DNA from 4 places in the Citrobacter sp. MNAZ 1397 genome. Region 2 is predicted to be linked to each of the others. Evidence: predicted binding sites of a transcription regulator. Region 2 holds the regulator's gene; each other region holds the start of a gene.

What was found. Region 2 encodes Fur, which represses iron uptake genes when iron is present. Its sites were predicted from a motif close to ATAATAATGAGAACNACTATCAA; they were not measured.
Region 1: a site for Fur is predicted at 2,003-2,025, ahead of sufA (Fe-S cluster assembly scaffold SufA). Genes of this name have one in related genera too.
Region 3: a site for Fur is predicted at 1,641-1,663, ahead of efeU (iron uptake transporter permease EfeU). Genes of this name have one in related genera too.
Region 4: a site for Fur is predicted at 1,788-1,810, ahead of L2097_RS08900 (TonB-dependent receptor domain-containing protein). Genes of this name have one in related genera too.

The regions. Positions count from the first base shown of each region.
Region 1 is NZ_JAKIVH010000001.1:1,026,590-1,029,762, reverse strand. It holds gene sufC (Fe-S cluster assembly ATPase SufC) at 1-84, opposite strand, end outside; gene sufB (Fe-S cluster assembly protein SufB) at 101-1,585, opposite strand; gene sufA (Fe-S cluster assembly scaffold SufA) at 1,594-1,962, opposite strand; gene L2097_RS04705 (histidine phosphatase family protein) at 2,317-2,946, opposite strand.
Region 2 is NZ_JAKIVH010000001.1:2,558,966-2,562,138, forward strand. It holds gene ybfE (LexA regulated protein) at 1-128, shown strand, start outside; gene fldA (flavodoxin FldA) at 278-808, shown strand; gene fur (ferric iron uptake transcriptional regulator) at 1,098-1,550, shown strand; gene chiQ (ChiQ/YbfN family lipoprotein) at 1,646-1,981, opposite strand; gene chiP (chitoporin ChiP) at 1,999-3,173, opposite strand, start outside.
Region 3 is NZ_JAKIVH010000001.1:2,208,661-2,211,833, forward strand. It holds gene efeO (iron uptake system protein EfeO) at 1-697, opposite strand, end outside; gene efeU (iron uptake transporter permease EfeU) at 752-1,585, opposite strand; gene L2097_RS10405 (NupC/NupG family nucleoside CNT transporter) at 1,863-3,047, shown strand; gene L2097_RS10410 (DUF3574 domain-containing protein) at 3,085-3,173, opposite strand, start outside.
Region 4 is NZ_JAKIVH010000001.1:1,931,229-1,934,401, reverse strand. It holds gene L2097_RS08910 (helix-turn-helix transcriptional regulator) at 434-1,117, opposite strand; gene L2097_RS08905 (Rdx family protein) at 1,414-1,701, opposite strand; gene L2097_RS08900 (TonB-dependent receptor domain-containing protein) at 1,924-3,173, shown strand, end outside.

The DNA.
Region 1 (3,173 bases), 1.5 Mb from region 2:
TTCCCCCGGACGCACATCCAGGCTCAGGCCACGCAGAATCTCTTTATCTTCAACGCTTACCTGCAGGTCTTTAATACGTAACATGTTTATTCCTTCATTCTTAACCGACGCTGTGTTCGAGACTAATAGCCAGCAATTTTTGTGCTTCAACGGCAAACTCCAGCGGCAACTCGGAGAACACGTCTTTACAGAATCCATTAACAATCATTGAAATGGCGTCATCTTCGCTGATACCGCGTTGCAGGCAGTAGAACAACTGATCCTCCCCAATGCGTGAAGTCGTGGCTTCATGCTCCAGCTGCGCACTGTTATTGCGGCACTCCACATAGGGGAAGGTATGCGCCCCACAATCCGGGCCTATCAGCATGGAGTCGCATTGGGTGAAATTACGCGCGTTGGTGGCGCTCGGCATGATTTTCACCAGCCCGCGATAGCTGTTCTGGCTGTGCCCGGCCGAGATCCCTTTCGAGATAATGGTCGATTTTGTGTTTTTGCCGATGTGAATCATTTTGGTGCCGGTATCTGCCTGCTGATGCCCGCTGGTCAGTGCCACGGAGAAGAACTCACCGATGGAGTTATCGCCGCGCAGGATGCAACTGGGGTATTTCCAGGTGATAGCTGAACCCGTCTCCGACTGCGTCCAGGACATTTTACTGTTCTCGCCTTCGCACAGCGCACGCTTGGTCACGAAGTTGAGGATCCCGCCAGTGTTGTTATCCCCGGGGAACCAGTTCTGCACGGTAGAGTATTTTACTTCTGCATCTTTATGGATGATGACTTCCACCACGGCAGCATGAAGCTGGTAGCTGTCGCGTACTGGCGCGGAGCAACCTTCGATATAGCTAACGTAGCTGCCTTCATCCGCTATCAGAATGGTACGTTCGAATTGCCCGGTTTTTTCGGCATTGATGCGAAAATAGGTCGACAACTCCATCGGGCAACGCACCCCTTTCGGGATGTAGATAAACGTACCGTCAGAGGCGACAGCCGCATTCAACGCCGCAAAGAAGTTGTCGTTGGAGGGCACGACGGTACCCAGGTATTTTTTCACCAGTTCCGGATGGTCGTGAATGGCCTCGCCAAACGAGCAAAAAATAATCCCCTGTTCGGAAAGTTTTTCCCGGTAGGTGGTGGCCACAGATACGGAGTCAAAAATGGCGTCGACCGCCACTTCACGCCCTTCACGGACCGGCACGCCAAGTTGATTGAATGCCGCTTCCACTTCGTCAGTCAGAAACGCATTCGCGCCAGTTTGCTGTACCGCCCCCGGTTGCGAGGCAAAAGTATCATCACAGCTTCCGCAGGATGGCGCGGAGTAATAGCTATAGTCCTGATAATCGAGTTTCGCATAATGGGCTTTCAGCCAGTGAGGCTCTTCCATCTCAAGCCAGGCGCGAAACGCGCTCAGGCGAAATTCCAGCATCCATTCCGGCTCGTTACGTTTGGCCGAAATCGCGCGCACGACATCTTCATTAATGCCCTTCGCCAGTTCGTCAGTGGTTAACCGGGTAAAAAAGCCCTCTTTATAGTTGAGGTTTCCGGTCCAGGTTTTGACATCGTCTGTTGCTTCAGTATTACGAGACATAGTACCGCCTATACCCCAAAGCTTTCGCCACAGCCACATTCGTTCTGGGCTTTCGGGTTATGAAATTTGAATAACTGGTTTAATCCTTCGCGCACATAGTCCACTTCGGTGCCATCAATAAATGGCATCGCGCCGAGCGGCACGTACAATCTTGCGCCATCTTTTTCAAAAAGCAGGTCGTCTTTATCCGGTTGCGTGACGGTATCCAGCACATAGCCAAAACCTGCACAGCCGGTTTGTTTAATCCCCAGCCGGACCCCCAACAGGTCGGGTTGCTTACGGGTTAATGCGCGAATGTGTTCTGCAGCGGCAGGCGTCATCGTTAGCCCGCGCCAGGCAAAGTCAGCCGGGTCGAACGTCTCTGATTGCGATTCCATAGGTCTACCTCACGTCATAAATCCTGAAAGACATAACACTATGTTAGTGATAATGATTATCACTTCAACCTCTATTCCGAAGGGTTATTCGTGTCCTGCCCGTTTTTTAAGCACATGGTATAAGCATAGACTCTATGCGAAGGCTTTACAGAGAAGTGAAAGATTGTTTAATGATTTGATAAATAATAGCTATTTTCGCCAGCGAGTATGGCGCGCCTGCGTCAGGAAAAGATGTATAGGTAATACCTATTTTTGAGATAGGGAGCAAAAAGAGGAATTCCGAAAATTTTTCCTGATATCAAAAAGTTAACTTCATCACAAAACGGAATATCAAGAAGATACGTAACACTCGGTCTACAGCGAATCGAACCCAGGTGGCGTCCGTCGGGAAAAGAGATGGGTCGACATTCCCCATTTTTCTACCGCGAGTCCTTTTTCCGTACAAGCGAGAATAGAATACGCGCCATTCAAATGCGCATATCGGTCAAAATTTTCGGGATTATTATCTATCAGCGTACTGATAACCGACTGGATAACGTGCCCGTGGGAAACGACGCACACATTGCCCTCGAAAACCGACAAACCGGACAGTGCGGTCAGGACTCTTCGGGTAGCCTCCTCTGGCGTCTCTCCATTTTGCGGTCTGATACCCGGAGTGCCGGAAAGAACCATCGCAGCGTGCGTGCGCTCTTTTTCTGTTAATTCGTCAATACGTTTCCCTTCTAAATCGCCGAAATGACGTTCAACAAAGGCAGGATCGAGTTGAAGCGGGCTATCGAGCCAGGACGCGATTTGCCCGGCAGCGGTTACCGATCTTCCCAAAGGCGAAGCAACGACAAGGCCAATAGATTTGTCTATCAGATCCCGACACAGTGCAGTGATCTGTCTGGTGCCTTGCCCGGTAACCGGGCTGTCCAGATGCCCCTGAATTCTGTTTTCAACATTCCAGACGGTTTCACCATGCCGGACCAGATAAATTTTCATCACACACACCGCATAAGAGTTATGTTCAGGTAGACGACACCGTTATTTCATCAATACTCGCAGTAAATACATCACTATGTCCATCACCCGCACAGACAAAACAAGACACTGTTATGCCTGTATTTCATACGCGAATTGAATGCATTGTACAGGTCCTATAATGGTAAAATGTATCAACAGTGTCTCTACCCAAAGTGGCCGTCATTATGCGTTGGTTCCTGGGCATT
Region 2 (3,173 bases):
AACTCAACGCCGAGGCTGTCGACGCATTAAACGCGCTGGCGGATGCGCGGGAAATGAGCCGCAGCGAACTGATTGAAGAGATGTTACTGGCTCAGCTTAACGCGCTGAACAGCCAGGAAATCCTCTGAATTATCGCAAAAATTCACTTTCATGTTGCACAGAGTGCAGTCTTGCGTGATTGCAGTTTCCGCGTGCTTCTCTGATCTGCTATGATTGCCCTTATCCGTGGGCCAATCGCCACCACCATATCATTAAGTTTCAAGAGGTTATTTTACTCATGGCAATCACAGGCATTTTTTTCGGCAGCGATACCGGTAATACCGAAAACATCGCAAAGATGATCCAGGCTCAACTTGGTAAAGATGTTGCCGATGTGCATGACATTGCTAAAAGCAGCAAAGAGGATCTTGAAGGTTACGACATCCTGCTGCTTGGCATCCCGACCTGGTATTATGGTGAAGCACAGTGTGACTGGGATGACTTTTTCCCGACGCTGGAAGATATCGATTTTAACGGCAAACTGGTTGCCCTGTTTGGCTGTGGCGATCAGGAAGACTATGCAGAGTATTTCTGTGATGCGTTGGGCACTATCCGCGACATCATTGAACCGCGCGGCGCAACCATCGTAGGCCACTGGCCGACCGAAGGTTACCATTTTGAAGCGTCCAAAGGTCTGGCAGACGACAACCACTTCGTTGGCCTTGCTATTGATGAAGACCGTCAGCCTGAACTGACCGCTGGCCGTGTCGATAAATGGGTGAAACAGATTTCCGAAGAACTTCATCTGAATGACATCATCAATGCCTGATGTTGTTTGGCGCAACCTGCTGGTTGCGCCTGATTAATAGATAAAAGCGATGGAAATAATTGCTACAATTTTTTAACTTTTTTCTCCAGCGCTGTACAATGACCCCTGATTAAAACGGGTAACACAAAGGACTTTGTTGACGCTACCACGTTTTATAAGCTTACTTTACTTGAGGACTTGCAGTTTTCATTCAGGCATGGCAGTTCTATAATGAGACGCATTATCCCAGGTGCATTCCTTGTAGCTTCCCAACGGGAAGTGAATCGTTTAGCAACAGGACAGATTCCGCATGACTGACAACAATACCGCATTAAAGAAGGCCGGCCTGAAAGTCACGCTTCCTCGGTTAAAAATCCTGGAAGTGCTTCAGGAGCCGGAGAACCATCATGTCAGTGCGGAAGATTTATATAAGCGCCTGATCGACATGGGCGAAGAGATTGGGCTGGCGACGGTGTACCGTGTGCTTAACCAGTTCGATGATGCCGGGATCGTGACCCGCCATAACTTTGAAGGCGGTAAGTCCGTCTTTGAACTGACCCAGCAGCATCACCACGATCACTTAATTTGCCTGGATTGCGGCAAAGTGATTGAGTTCAGTGATGACTCTATTGAAGCGCGTCAGCGTGAGATCGCGTCCAGACACGGTATTCGTCTGACTAACCACAGTCTGTACCTCTATGGCCATTGCGCCGAAGGCGACTGCCGTACTGACGAAAACGCGCACGAAGCCGCTGAGAAATAATCATCAGCTTCGTAAAAAAGCCAACCTCCGGGTTGGCTTTTTTATTTCTGACTTTACCGCATAAAAAAGCCCGCCGAAGCGAGCCTTTGATACGGTTAATTTACCGCGTTATGGTGATGAATCTCCTGCCAGATCTGGTCACAACGGGTTTTCACCGCCTGCCCGTTTCCGGTATGCGTCGCTTCAAGGCATTGCTGATAATCCAGCGTGCGCACACTCTCTTCCTCCGCAAATTGCTGGTGTGCTTTCTCTTTGCGCAGAACATCCAGTACGCTTCTGCACGCCGCCGTTTTCTCCGGTGAACCTTCTGCCGTATTAATACAGGCGCTGTAAGCCTCTTTTAATCGCGCATCTTCCTTTGGCGCCTGCGGCTGTTGCACACAGGCGGCAAGTCCCAACGTTAGCAGGGCAAGTAATATTGGTTTCATCATCATGGCACTCCCTGGTATTAGAAAATATTCAGCGGCGCAATGACGATAAACTTCACGTCACGTTCGTCCTGGAAGATGTTGTTATATCCACCACCCCAGCTCGGAATATTGGAATGGTTATCATATTGGGTGAAGTGCAACTTGAATAACGTGCCTTTTGCCATCCCTTCCTGCACGGTGTAAAGCAGGTCGAGGCTATACGCTGACTCTTTAATGGCGTTGCCCGCATCGTAGTATTTGTCGCCAGAGGAGACAGTAGACGGTTTGGCATCCCAGCCATAGACGTACGATGCGCCAACCGCCCAACCAGGCAGATTCCAGCCTTTCAGGTCATACATGGCGCCGACAAAGACGGATTTCTCGTTATGGGCGTTAAAGTCAGAACGGTTGTCCCACCAGATATCCAGGCGACCATTGGAAGAGCCATACCGTGGCGTCATACGTGAATTGAAATAGCCCTGGCGACCATCGGCTTTGACCCAGGTTCCCTCAAGGCGTAAATCCACCGGACCGACCGTATAACCAAAGGTGAGCGCCTGTAACCACGCGGTGCCGTCGTAAATATCATTGATGGTGTTGTTATCGGCCTTGTCGCGCGAACCATAGAACTGATAACTGGTGGAAAGCGGGTTCCCTATGACGTCAAACTTATAGCTGGCTTTGGCAAAGTATTGATCAACGTAACCTTGTGCCTGACCAAATGCGGCTTCAAGGAGAAGGTTGTTTTTAAAATCGTACGATGCGCCCAGAGAGTGGACGTAGTCGATTTTACTCACGCCATCGTTCTGGTAGAAATGATCCGTTTCGTTATACCACGGCGCTTTGTATTCATTGGCCCACATATACGAGAAGCTCAGCGCGCCGTTATCATCGTAATCCAGTTTTGCGCCGGCTTCCGCCCCCTGATAGGTACCCGGCATAAAGCTCCAGTTTGATGCCAGCAGAGTTTGCCCGGTTGGCTGGATATACCCTGCCCTCGCCCATACAGGACCATATTTAAATTTCGCTGCGGCTGTATAGAGACTTGCGCCGCTACGATCGCCGGCCCAGTCTTCGTCATACACTTTGTGGCTATTGGAAAATGCGATTTCATTCGGATGTCCGCTTTCTGAGGATTCAGCCATCTCAATCGCTGCAAAGACCGCGACATCAATACCGAACATATCGGCAGCATAACCAGACTGGAAATCGA
Region 3 (3,173 bases), 350 kb from region 2:
CCATACCTTTAACTGAGTTGTCGCCAAACAGGGCTTTTTCCAGACGGTGGAAGCCGGTAAATTTCGGATCGTCGGCTTTCTTCTCGTAATCGTCTTCGCGGGCATCAATGCTGCCATCCAGATCGGAGAACAGTTCAGCAATCGGTTCGATACGTTCATAGTGCTGACGGGTCGGTGCATACAGCGTTTTCGCTTTCGCAATGTCCCCCGCTTTCACTGCGTCGGTGAATGCTTTTGTGTTTTTCACCAAATCCGCCGTTTCCGCCGTCACATAGGCTTTGTAGTCGGTGATGGCAGTGCCAAGGCTTAGCAGCGCTTCGCTTTTTGCCGCATCCGCCGTTGCCTGGCCTTTGACTATCAGTTTGCCTTTCGGATTGGTCAGCAGGCCGCAGGTCATGTCATATTCACCCGGCTGCAGGTTAGCGGTCAGCTTCTGGCTAAAGCCCGGCGCGATATTTTCGCGCTCTTCAACCACCAGCACGCCTTTCAGGATTTCCCATTCCAGCGCCTTCTGGCTCTGGTTGACGATCAGGAACTGTGTTTTCCCCGCATTGACCGTCAAACTCATCGGCTCACACTGCTTGTCCGTGACGGTCACTTTGACCTGAGGAACATCCGCTGCATGGGCAGCAAACGCACAAGAAAGCAGCGTTGCGATCCCTGCCTGTAACGCACTACGACGAAAATGAATTGCCATGACCCTTCCCTTCTTAAAAGTATGTTGTAACTAAAACTCACCCGGTACCGCTATTTATTGTGCAGCTCTGGAAGGCTGCGAACCTGAGCGCGTTGGCATCACGTACAGCACCAGCGCAGGAATTAAGTAGAGGATCCAGACACCCACTTCACTGACGCTCGGTGTTTCCTGATAGCCAAAAATGCCTTCCAGCAGCGTGCCCGTCAGGGAGTGCGTGGTCAGCACGTTACTCAGATCAAACGCCACATCCTGGAAGTGGTTCCACAGTCCAGCCTCGTGAAAGGCGCGAATCGCCCCCGCCGCCAGCCCCGCAGCAACCAGCAAAATAAACAGGCTGGTCCATTTAAAGAATGCGCCAAGGTTGAGGCGAATACCGCCCCAGTAGAGAAGGAAACCCAGTACCACCGCCGTCACCAGCCCGAGAACCGCGCCCACCGGCGGCCAAATCCCCACATCTTGCTGGAATGCCGCCAGCAGAAAGAAGACCGATTCTAGCCCTTCGCGCGCCACGGCGAAGAAGACCATCATGATCAGCGCCCAGCCGTGGTTGTTACGGCTTGCGAGAGCGTTATCCACTGCCTGCTCCAGTTGCACTTTGACGTTACGGGAGACTTTGCGCATCCAGAAGACCATCCACGTCAGGATCACCACGGCTATCACCGCGACAATACCTTCAAATAATTCCTGCTCTTTCTGCGGGAATTCACCGGTGGTTTCGTTAATGATGATGCCGAGCGCCAGACATAGCGCTGCGGCGAGGAATACGCCTATCCACATCACGCCAATCCAGCGTCCGCGCTGGGTGCGCTTGAGATAACTGGCAATCAAACTTACGATCAGTGCCGCTTCGAGACCTTCACGTAACATAATGAGAAATGGAACAAACATCCGGACGCCTCTGCTGTCATCAATGGTCAATTGCTGAAAAGAAAAGTAAATTTCTTTGATAGTGATTATCATTACGGCAAAAGGAAACTCAAGCGAAAAATGATCGGAATAATGAATGGATGTAACCAGACCGCAGGTGAGCAAGGATAGCCACGCAGGTTATGCAGAATCAGCGGTTGCATGGCAAAAAGTTAGCTTACAAATCATTAACTTTTTGTTTACTGAGTATACGGGCTGTGGCTAAATGAGCGCCCCAATTACCTGCACATTTTCCATTATGATCAACTTTCTACATTTTCTGCTGGCGCTGGTCGTCATACTGGCTCTGGCATGGCTTACCAGCTTCGACCGCCGCAACGTTCGCATACGTTTTATTCTGCAACTGGTGATTATTGAGCTGGCGCTGGCATGGTTCTTTTTGCATGCGCAAAGCGGGCTGACCCTGATTAAATATGTCTCTGGCTTTTTTGAAACACTGCTTAAATTCGCAGGCGAAGGGTCCGGATTTGTTTTTGGCGGTATGAGTGAAAAAGGGCTGGCGTTTATTTTCCTTGGCGTCCTGTGCCCTATCATCTTTATTTCCGCATTGATCGGTATTTTGCAACACTGGCGTATTCTGCCGATTTTTATTCGTCTTATCGGCACGCTGCTGTCAAAACTCAACGGCATGGGCAAGCTGGAGTCGTTTAATGCGGTCAGCTCGCTGATCCTTGGCCAGTCGGAAAACTTCATTGCATATAAAGGGATTCTGGCCGACCTCTCCTCACGTCGCCTGTTCACCATGGCAGCAACGGCGATGTCGACGGTATCGCTGTCGATCGTCGGCGCCTACATGACGATGCTGGATGCCAAATATGTGGTGGCGGCGTTAATCCTGAATATGTTCAGCACCTTTATTATCCTGTCGATCATTAATCCAGCGCGCCCGGAAGCCGAGCCGGAAATTAAACTAGAAAAGCTCCATGAATCGCAAAGTTTCTTTGAAATGCTGGGGGAATATATTCTGGCCGGTTTTAAAGTCGCGATGATTATTCTGGCGATGCTGATTGGTTTTATTGCCCTGATTAGCGCGGTCAATGCCCTGTTCTCTGCCCTGTTTGGCATCAGCTTCCAGCAAATTCTTGGCTATGTGTTCTACCCGCTGGCGTGGCTGGTCGGCATTCCGCTTTCGGATGCTCTGCATGCAGGTGGCATTATGGCGACCAAACTGGTGGCGAACGAGTTTGTCGCAATGATCGAACTGCAGAAAGTTGCCGCTGGAATGACGCCGCGTGGGCTTGGGATCCTCTCCGTCTTCCTGGTGTCGTTCGCCAACTTCGCGTCTATCGGTATCGTGGCGGGCGCCATTAAAGGGCTTAACGAGCAGCAAGGGAATGTTGTCTCCCGCTTCGGTTTGCGCCTGGTCTATGGCGCCACGCTGGTGAGTCTGCTTTCTGCCGCCTTTGCAGGCGTCGTATTGTAATAAGTCACGGCGGGCTTCTCACCCGCCGTTTCTTTCATCAGAACTGTACGCAAACCGGCTGATCGACTCGCATCACGGACTCCTGCGCAAAGCGCGATTTATAAATTCCCCGTAACGCTTCGATAT
Region 4 (3,173 bases), 630 kb from region 2:
TGAGCATTTCCTTAAGTAATGTAAAACGGGTGATAAAGTTCACAATAAAAATAAAATACACTCTATTTTCAAGTGATTGCATTGGCTGGGAGGCATGCCGAAATAAACAGGAAGGCAATCATCCCATTTATTCTGGAACATTCAATGAACGACGCTTGTTTGCCGCTGTTTTGAAATGTGAACCAGCGGAGTGAAATTGAGAAATAAATCCCGTTTTAGCGTTCATTCATTTCATAAAGATCACTTGTTGTCGTAAATTTTGGTTTACGGTCTGGTTGTGTTGCAATGTTAAAGGACTGTTTTTCAGTAGGTTATAGTGGTCGTGGTGCGTGGAGGATTTTGTTTTCCGTTCACAAAGTACACTGTGACAGATATCGGCACTGAAGCGAAAAAGGAGCAGGGCGCAGCCATGATGGCCGCGCAACGACAGGCATTATGCCTGGTGGGACTTACGTTCACGCAGATACTTGTAGATGGCATAGCGGGTGATACCAAGACGGGCAGCGACAATTTTAACCGCGTCTTTTAGTTCGAAAATCCCGTTATTATACAGCTGATTAACCACCTCTTTGTTTTTGAATTTGCGGGTTATCATGACGTCTTTTTGTACGCTGGCAATGACCTTATCTGCCGCTTCCATTACAACCTCATGCGGGCTGGCAGCGAAATGTTCGGTAAAAGGCATGGGGGCCTCACTGTCCGGGATCAGGGTTTCGAGCATCTGGTGAAAGGGAACCGAGAGATTGATATTGACGCAAAATAGCCCAATCGCTTTCCCTTCTTCGCCAAATAACACCGATGTCGCTGATTTAAACAATTCGCCTTTCTTATTTCGCGTAAAATAGCTCAGCGTATTATTGATGCCCGTTTTGTTGAACAATTGCAGGGTCTTAAGTCCCATATCAGTAATAGGCGAGCCGACTGTTCTGCCGGTGTGGTGGCCATTAATAATTTTATTCACCGAGGCATTGTGATCTTCAAATGAATGCAGCACCACTTCGCAGTGTGGGCCTATCAGTCCTGCGATCATTTCTGCAAGATGGGAAAATGATTTCATGCATTCTGTATCCGCATCGGTAAATAAGCCGATATCCTTGATTGATTCATCTTTATTCATTGTTATCTCCATTGTTGATATTTTTCGCATCATATCGGGCAGCAGAAAAGGCTTAATGGGGGAAAATAAATAATATGAAGCAGATCACTTAAATAAAGTGATCTCTTTTTAATCAATGGGTTGGATTGAGCGGGGTAAATATATATTTACTGCGTGGAGGATTATTTGCAGCCGTCTTTTGAGAAAATATAAGCACGGTGGTGAAAAAAGGGATTAAGGTACCACGGTGCTGTTTGTCTCTGATATTTATTGATGCGCGAGCATCCAATATTGATGGCTCGCACATTCCCTGAGAGCTAATTGTTTTTCTTTTCCACATGCCCAAGATCTTTATCCGGGAAGCAGTAATCCCGCACGCGGCGTTTCAGCTCAGCCGCATCCGGAAAACCGCCATCCACTTTACGGTCCCAGATAACCTTACCGTCAATATCAATGACAAAAATACCGCCCGTACCTGGCGCCAGGGTAACGGAACCTAAGTCGGTACTAAAGCTGTGAAGGAGTTCCTGCGCCATCCAGCTGGCGCGAAGCATCCAGTTGCACTGGGAGCAGTACTGTAAGGTGATGGCGGGTTTGGTTTGCATAATCGTGTTAACCAGCAAGTGTAAACGTTGGCTTAGTGTAGACAAAAGAATGCGCAAAGCGTGAAGAAATTGCGAAGTTGTTGCAACTGATAATAGTTATCATTATGATTCCGATCAAGAAAAAGAGCGAAGCTGTGTGTCCTGTGCTGACATCACCCGCTCAATAAAAAGACTGGAAGCACGGTGGGCCTGATACTAATAAATTCTAAGGCTTGCAAAATTATGGGTACATCGCAACTTTCCCGGGCACCGTTTCGTAAGAGCGCCCTGGTGACTTCACTGCTCGCAGCACTGTATCAGACCACGGTTATGGCGGCTGATACTCACGTCAAACAGACCACCCCGGACGATACCCGGCAGGACAATGCCGAGGAGATGGTTGTTACCGCCCCTGTACCGATACTGAAAGCGGGCAGCAGCCATAGGGTGAGCGCCGAGGATCTGCAAAACAAAGGCGCCAACGATTTTGGCTCAGTCATGCGCTATGAACCGCTTATTAGCGCCACCGGCGCAAGCGGAGGGTCCGGCAATGGCAAAAGCGGCTTCGACCGTGGCGGTTATACCGGATACAACATTCGCGGGCTGGAAAGTAACCGTGTCGGTATCGACGTTGACGGCATTGCGCAACCCGATGCCACCGGGCGTAGCTATGTCAGCCGCGCGGGCCTGAACACCTTTGGTATTGGCCGCGATTATATCGACCCGTATATGTACGGTGGGATTGATATTCAGTCTGGCGCCACCTCCACCGAAACCGCCAATACCTCTATCGGCGGCAACGTCTCGTTCCAGCCGAAGTCGGCAGACACTTACCTGCACCCGGGTAAGCAGACTTACTTCGGTTACCAGTCTGATTATGATTCAGCGGACCGTAGCTGGCACAATGGCCTGACGGCGGCGGGCGGCGATGAAACCCTGCGCGGTATCTTTGTTTACAGCCGCCGCGATGGTCAGCAGACCCGTAATAACAGCGGCACTATTGACGCCTACCCGGCAAACTGGCACTCAGATGCGATGCTGGCTTCCGGTATCTGGCAGCCGAATGAGACACATAAATTTACCGGCACGTTCGATTACTACCACAAAACCAACCACACCCATTACGATGCGTGGAACAGCGCGGGCAGTTCCATTATCGGCAATGCCAACCAGACCAGCCAGACGCGTCGCTGGGGCGTCAGCCTGAAAGATGACTGGACGCCGGTGAATGCGTGGCTGGACAGCATGTCCACCAAAGTGTACTACCAGCATACCGAAGCTCACGACTGGACATACATGCCGGACAGCACCACGCTGTCGATGGAAACCGTTAATTCCAACTACGATACCGATACCTGGGGCATCACCAACGCGCTGACGAAAACCCTTGGGCGGCACGATTTAAGCGCCGGTTTCAACGCCAGTACCACCAAAACGCAGCGTCCGTTTAGCCAGTCGCCCATTCCGAGTGTTTTTAGCGAAATTATGCAGCC